Regions from separate parts of the Burkholderia cepacia complex sp. TUM26381 genome, predicted to be linked through region 1. Evidence: riboswitches for the same ligand, from Rfam matches in the RefSeq annotation. Region 1 holds a riboswitch; each other region holds the start of a gene.
What was found. A riboswitch is a leader RNA that binds a small molecule or an ion and turns the genes downstream of it on or off. The one in region 1 is predicted to bind cobalamin.

Region 1 (2,315 bases):
CTGCCCGTCGCGAATGTAGTCAAGCATCGGTGGTGTCCTGGCTGTGGCGCGCGCCCGCCAAACGGGCTGCGGCCTGGTCAATCGTCAGATGGCGCGCGAGCGGGGCGCCGAGGCCCTCGGCCGCGTCGCGCCGATAAAGGTCGTAATGCGCGGGCGCCACCGCGACGAGCGTATGCGTCGCGGGACGCGGCAGCGCGCAATGGCGTTCGCAACCGGTCAGGTGCACATCGACCGGATGGCCGATGTGCGCGGCGAGCGCGAGCGCGTCGCGTTTCGTATCGGCGCGCGCTTTCGCGCAGCCCGCGCTGCCGGTGCAGGCGACGAACGTCGCAAGCGGGTCGGATGACTGGCAAACGAGGCCGATCGTCGCGAGTGCGTCGCGCGTGGCCGGTGCGCGTTCGTTCGGCACGCCGTGCAGAAACAGGCCTTGCCACGGCGTCATCGACAGCGTGCCGTCGCCGTCGGCTTCGGCCAATGCGGCGAGCTGTTCCAGTTGCGCCGCGTCGAGCCGCCCGAGTACGCATTGCACGCCGACGCTGCAGCGCGCCGCATCGAGCGACGGGTGCGCGCCGAACCGCAGCGCCGGGTGAGCGGGCATGCGCCGCCAGCCGGCGAGCGCGGGATCGGCCGCGAGCGGGAAGGGCAGGTAGTGCTGTGCGCGCTCGAATAACGCACGTTCGCCGGCTGTCGCGAGCACGGCACGCATCCGCGTGACATCGGCCGGCGCGAGATCGAGGAACGCGAGCAGCAGTGCGCGGACCAGCGCGACAGCCTGGTCGGGCGACACGTCGACCGACGCAGGACGGTCGCCATCCGCGACCGGCGGGCAGCCGGACAGCCCGGCCGCGATGCGTACCGCACCGTCTGCGCGGCGCCATGCGGCCAGCCAGATGTCATGCGGATGATCGAGTGCCGCGACCGATTCGCCGCCGTCGAGCTGGATCGAGAACTTCGGCGACAGCTCGCCACGGCGCGGCTCATGCGCGAGCATGTCGAGCAGCGGAAGGGCGAGTGCGTGACTGTCGACGAGCGCGGCGGGATCGTGCCCGGCGAGCGGGCTGAGCAGGATGTTGCGGACGTCGTCGCTTGCAGCAAGTGCGGCTGTGTCGGCGGCCGGGTCCGCGGCCGCATCGACGCGCGGGCCAAGCCCCGCGTCGAGCAAGGTGCGCGTCAGCGCATCGGCAGCGCCGTCGCGAATGCCGCGTAGCTGGAGATTCGCGCGATTGGTCGCGTCGATCGCGCCGGAGCCGTATTGACGCGCGGCGGCGGCGATCGCACGCGCCTGGCGCGCGTCGAGCCGGCCGCCCGGCAGCTTGATCCGGCACAGCCCGCCGTCGGCGGCCGCGACCACGCGCACGAGCCCCGGGCAAGCCGACGGGCGCACGGCGGGCGACGCAGGAATCGAATCGGGGGCGGAACTCAACGGGATACCGGGACAGTGTCGCGCCGCGGCCAACGCATCGGTACACCCCGCCCGACGCCGACTGGCACGCACGCACTTTCAGGCCGGCAGGTCTCCTGGCTGACAGGTCGGCACCGGCTCCCGGCCTTCCCGGTGAAACCAGTGGCATGAGGGGGAGATCGGCTCGCTGTCTACAGTTGCGGGGGCAGCCACAGCGGCGCGCAACGCGCCCTGTGTTCCCTCTTCGGCCCCGAAGGGCACCGGCGAACGAACGGCCGTAGGATACCCGATTTCGGCACCGGCCCGACATCGGCGATTGGCGCCGGGACCGTGTCGCAGCATGGCTGTGGCGGACTGCGAGCGGTCGCGTGGATGGTACGATTGGCGGCTCGGCATTCGACCGGCGACGCGCCGGGATCCGCAATGATGAAACTCGGCAGGACGGAGCTGTTCGGCATGGGGATTGCGCTGGCCTTGCTGGCCATTCCCGCATGGATGCTGCTCGCATTCGTGCTGATTCCATTTGCGCCGTCCGCGGAGTGGCCCAAGAATGTCGGGCTCGCCGGCCTCGTCGTGCCGATCGTGGCAGGTGGAACCTGGCTGTTCCGGCGAGGCGGCGTACGGCCGCTCGTGTGGCTGCTGCTCGGCTGGCTGCTGGTCGCATCGATCGCCGGCATGTATCTGACCTTGCTGAACTATCTCGGCGGCATGCCGCGCGGCTGAAATCGCTGCCGCATCCGCGCCCGGGCAGGCGGTGGCGGCGGCCGTCAACGGAACAACGCGCAGCGGCACGGCGGCTGCGCATCGCAACACATGGCAGGAAATCGAACGATGGGGAAGGGTGCATGACGGCGTGGCTGACGGTAGTGGGCATCGGCGACGACGGTTACGCGGGGCTCGGGCGCAGCGCACG
Region 2 (2,315 bases), on a different replicon from region 1:
GAAACTCGGCAGGCGGAACGCATTGCCGTACGACACGCGCGCCGTATAGACCGGCGTGATCGCCCACGACAGCGCGACATTGCCGGTGTTCACGCCTTGCCCGGCGATGATCTCGCGACGCCCCGCGAGGAACAGCGTCACGCTGCCGAGCGTGGCCGACTGATGCAGCGAGAACGCGGAGTCGTTGCGCGTCGGTATGCCGCCGGGCGCGTCGATCGGCAGGAACGCCTGTTCGCGCGTGAAGTCGTACCCGAGCTTGCTCTCGCCCGATAGCGGCAGGCCGAACAGGTGGAACCCGCGCTCCTGATGGGTCAGGGAGGTCGACGTGCTGATGCGCTGCGAATTGATCTGGTCGGTCGGGATGGCCGGATCGCTCGCGTAGAGGAATTGGCGATCGTTCGCATAACCGAACGACTGGTCGAACTGCGTATCGGGCGTGATGTCGAGATGGAACGCGAGACCGGTCGTCAGCTGGTGATCGAGCTGGCGGTTCGGATAGCCGCTGTTGTCGTAGGACAGGTCGGAGCGGTGATACAGCGCGAACGTCGAGACCGACCAGTTGTCGCGCGCGTAACCGAGGCGCGCATCGAGATCCTGCGCGTGATACGGATTGCGGCCGTCCTCGTGATACGGCAAGACCGGCCGCGTCGAATCGATGCCGGCCGTGTTGTACGTGTGCAGGCCGAGCGAGTAGGTGAGCCCGCCGAGCGCGGCGAGCGGCCCGGTCGACGGCACTGTGCCCGACGTGCGCAACTGCGTGTCGAACGTCTTGTTCGACCCGCCGCCGAACGACACGGTGGTCTGGTTCGGCTGGCTCGACGAGCGGCGCGTGAACAGCTGCACGACACCGCCCATCGCGTTGGCGCCGAACGACGCGGCGGCCGGGCCCGAGATCACTTCGACCCGTTCGAACGCTTCCGTCGGCAGGTCGGCCCACGGCGCGATGCCGGTGGTGGGCGAGCCGATGCGGATGCCGTCGATGAACACGGCGACCTGGCTCGCCGACGAGCCGCGGATGCTGACCGATGCGGACGAACCGGGGCCGCCGTTCTGCGAAACGGTCACGCCGGGCAGCGTCGCAAGCGCCTGAGTGATGCTCGGGTCGCTCGGCGACAGCCGGTCGAGGTCGGTTCGCGTGAGGACCTGGGTCGTCGCATAGCGCCCGTCGAACGATTCGGGCAGGCGACGCGTGTCGGTCACGCTGATCGTCGGCAGGTCGACGCTTTCCACCGGCTGGGGCGGCTGCTGGAGCGCGGTGTCGCCGGCGGCATGGGCGATCGGGGCGAGCAGCGCGGTGGCGGCGGACGTGGCGAGCAGATGGCGAATGTTCATGAGACAGCGGGAGAAGGCGTGTTGCGCGTACGGCGGTCGCGAGCGAAGGGCGGGCAGGTTGTGCATGCCGACGGCGTGTCGGTGCGACGCTTCCGGCTGGGAAGCGGATTCGGGAACGAAGGGCATCTGACGGATCCTGAGGTCGGGTCGTCCATGCAACGGGCGACCGCCAACGGCGGTGCTTGCGCATCGGGACACCCCGCCCGGTGCGGCTGCTGGACCTCGGGTCGATGGCAGGTCTCCTGGCTCGCGGGTCGTCATCCGTGCAGGCCTTCCCGGTTTCCCAGTGGCATGCAGTGGCACGGATTCGCCGCTCACAGTTGCGGGGGCAGCCGCAGTTTCGAGGCGTTGCCCCTCCTGCGTTCCCTTTTGATCCCGTCTCCGGGAACCATCAGCGCGCAAGGGTAATGGCGTGCGCTCGGGCGCGTCAATTGCCGCGCCGCGCGGGGATGCGAAAAAACGTCATTACCCGGCAACTGCTTTCCGAATCCTTTCGCTTATGCGCCGGTGTCGTGTTTTTCGTCTGAAGAATCGGGGTGATCGGGCGCCCAGCGCTCGCGCCGGAACCGGCTCGGCGCGACGCCGGTCCAGCGCACGAACGCGCGCCGGAATGCTTCTTCGCCGCCGAAGCCGAGATACGCGGCCACGCGCGTAATCGGCCAGTCCGTCTCGTGCAGGCATCGCCGTGCCGCATCGGCCAGGCATTGTTCGCGCAGCACGTGATAGCCGCTGTCTTCCGCCGCGAGCCGCCGCCGTAACGTCGCGTCGCTGACGCCGAGCCACGCGGCCAGTTCCGCGAGCGCCGGCAGCGCCTGTTCGCGCGCGAGCGCCGCATCGAGAAAACCGCGCACCTGCTGCGCCCATGACACGACGGCCGGCGCCGCATCGATCAGACGAAACGGAAAGTCGACGAGAAACGCGTCGAGCTCGCCCGGCTGCCGGATCACGCGGCAATCGAGCCGCGTCGCGTCGAACGCGAAGCC
Region 3 (2,315 bases), on a different replicon from region 1:
ACAGTCGGGAGGACGAACGGTGTGTCTTGCAGATGCGTAAGGTGATTGAAGGCATGCATTCGTGACGCGACGTACCGGCACGCATCGTTGCCCACATCGTGAGCGCAATGCGGGCCTACGCGTTGCCGTCCGCAATCAACGTCCATCCATCCGGCGATGCAACGAGCGTCGTGCAGGACAGCGGCGCGACGCCGATACGGGTTGCCGCCCTGGAATCCATCCGCAGCGCATGGGCGGCGGCCGCGCGAACGATCGGCGCATGCGTGATCGCGACGATGTCGCGGTCGTGTCGCAGCGCATTCAACCATGTGCCGACGCGGCGCATGGCTGCTTCGAACGATTCGCCGCCGTGCGGCGCCGCGGACGGGTCGCCGATCCACGTACCCAGTTCGTCCGGCAAGTCGCGTGCAAGGTCGTGCAAGCGCTTGCCGCGCCAGTTTCGGTAATCGATGTCGCGCAGCGCGTCGTCAGTTTCGGAGCGCAGACCGAGTGCGTCGGCGGTCTGCCGTGCACAGCGTGCAGGGCTGCACAGCGCGAGTGAGCCGGCGATGCTTGCCCACCGGTCGCGCAATGCAGCGGCTTCGGCGAGCCCGTGTGCATCGAGCGGATCGTCGTCGGGAAACGTGCCGGTGCGCATCGCCCGGGTCGATGCATGCGCGATCAGGTACAGCGTGGCAGGCAGGGTCATGTCGGGCTTCGTAGGATCCGGGCCGGGGGCAATCGTTCGCGAGCGGTCCCTTCATTCCGCGAACGTTCGCGCGTACAATTCGCCCGATACGAAACGCGGAAGCCGGTGCAATCCCGGCGCGGTCGCGCCACTGTAACCGGTGATCGATGATCCCGGAAGCCAGACCTGCCTTCGTACCCATCCAACATTTGCCGGGGCGCGATTCCCCTGAGGTGCATCCATGAGCGAAGCAGTGCTGAAGCCGGCAGTCGTGCCGGCACCCATCCCCGTCCGTGAACTGTTGCCCTGGGCCATATTCGTCGGCCTGATCCTGTTGCTCGCGCTTTATTTCGTCGGCGCGGAACAGGGCGCAACGTCGCTCGTGCCGGGCATGTACGTTCACGAATTCGTCCACGACGGCCGCCATCTGCTCGGCTTTCCCTGCCACTGACGCGGAGGTCAAGATGGTCGGAAAGCTGCTCATGCGCGGGATGCTCGCAGGCATCGCCGCGGGCCTCCTCACGTTCGGTTTCGCGAAAATCGTCGGCGAACCGCAAGTCGATCAGGCAATCTCCTTCGAAGAAAAAGCCGACGCTGCCAAAGGCGAGGCACCGGAGCCCGAACTGGTCAGCCGTCACACGCAGGCCGGCCTCGGCCTGCTGACGGGTGTCGTGACCTACGGCGCGGCATTCGGCGGGCTGTTCTCGCTGGTCTTCGCGTTTGCCTATGGGCGAGGCAGCCGCCTCCCCGCGCGACCGCTGGCCGCGTGGCTCGCGCTGGCGGCGTTCATCGCGCTCGTGATCGTGCCGAACCTCAAGTACCCGGCCAATCCGCCGTCGGTCGGCGATCCCGACACGATCGGCTATCGCACGGGCCTGTTTTTCCTGATGATCGCGATCTCGGTCGCGACGATGGTGTTCTCGGTCAGCGTGCGCCGCCATTTGCTGGCAAAGCTCGGCCAGTGGAACGCGTCGATCGTCGCCGGGCTCGTGTTTGTCGCGATCATCGCGGCCGTGCAGATCGGGCTGCCGTCGGTCAGCGAGTTACCGGCCGATTTCCCGGCGGCCGTGCTGTGGAAGTTCCGCGTTGCGGCTATCGGCATGCAGGTGATCATGTGGACGACGATCGGGCTGCTGTTCGGCGCGTGGGTCGAGCGCAGCGAACGCATCGGCCTGCGCGCCGCCTGACGCGCAGCGCAACCGGGCGCGCCTAGCGCAGCATGCGCGGCGCGCTCCACGTCGATTCGCGCGCCAGCGCGACGAACGCGGCCAGATAGTCGATCGAGGCGTCCGCTTCGCGGATGCCGAGGAAGATCTGCTTCGCGATTCCCTTCTTGCCGAGCTTGACCGGCACGACCGGCATCCGGTCCGCGTACTCGTGGGCCAGCCATCTCGGCAGCGCGGCCACGCCGCGTTCGCTCGCCACCATTTGCAACATGATGTCGGTCGTCTCGATCGACTTGTGCCGCCGAGGCACGATGCCGGCCGGCGTCAGGAACTGGTTGTAGATGTCGAGCCGGTCGGTTTCGACCGGGTACGTGATCAGGATCTCGTCGGTCAGTTGCTCGGGCGTCACGTAGTCGGCGTTCGCGAACCGGTGCGAGTCGGCGACCACCAGCACCTGCTCGTAGTCGAACACGGAATCGAAG

Region 2: another riboswitch for cobalamin. It lies ahead of ACWMMN_RS23730 (TonB-dependent receptor domain-containing protein); the one in region 1 lies ahead of cobG (precorrin-3B synthase).
Region 3: another riboswitch for cobalamin. It lies ahead of ACWMMN_RS18710 (CbtB domain-containing protein); the one in region 1 lies ahead of cobG (precorrin-3B synthase).

What each region holds. Positions count from the first base shown of each region.
Region 1 is NZ_CM172006.1:1,839,055-1,841,369, forward strand. It holds gene ACWMMN_RS08600 (precorrin-8X methylmutase) at 1-27, opposite strand, end outside; gene cobG (precorrin-3B synthase) at 20-1,384, opposite strand; cobalamin riboswitch at 1,492-1,682, opposite strand; gene ACWMMN_RS08610 (hypothetical protein) at 1,829-2,125, shown strand; gene cbiE (precorrin-6y C5,15-methyltransferase (decarboxylating) subunit CbiE) at 2,248-2,315, shown strand, end outside.
Region 2 is NZ_CM172007.1:1,554,083-1,556,397, forward strand. It holds gene ACWMMN_RS23730 (TonB-dependent receptor domain-containing protein) at 1-1,332, opposite strand, end outside; cobalamin riboswitch at 1,548-1,740, opposite strand; gene ACWMMN_RS23735 (AraC family transcriptional regulator) at 1,830-2,315, opposite strand, start outside.
Region 3 is NZ_CM172007.1:411,841-414,155, forward strand. It holds gene ACWMMN_RS18705 (histidine phosphatase family protein) at 116-688, opposite strand; cobalamin riboswitch at 738-875, shown strand; gene ACWMMN_RS18710 (CbtB domain-containing protein) at 909-1,118, shown strand; gene ACWMMN_RS18715 (CbtA family protein) at 1,132-1,854, shown strand; gene ACWMMN_RS18720 (LysR family transcriptional regulator) at 1,877-2,315, opposite strand, start outside.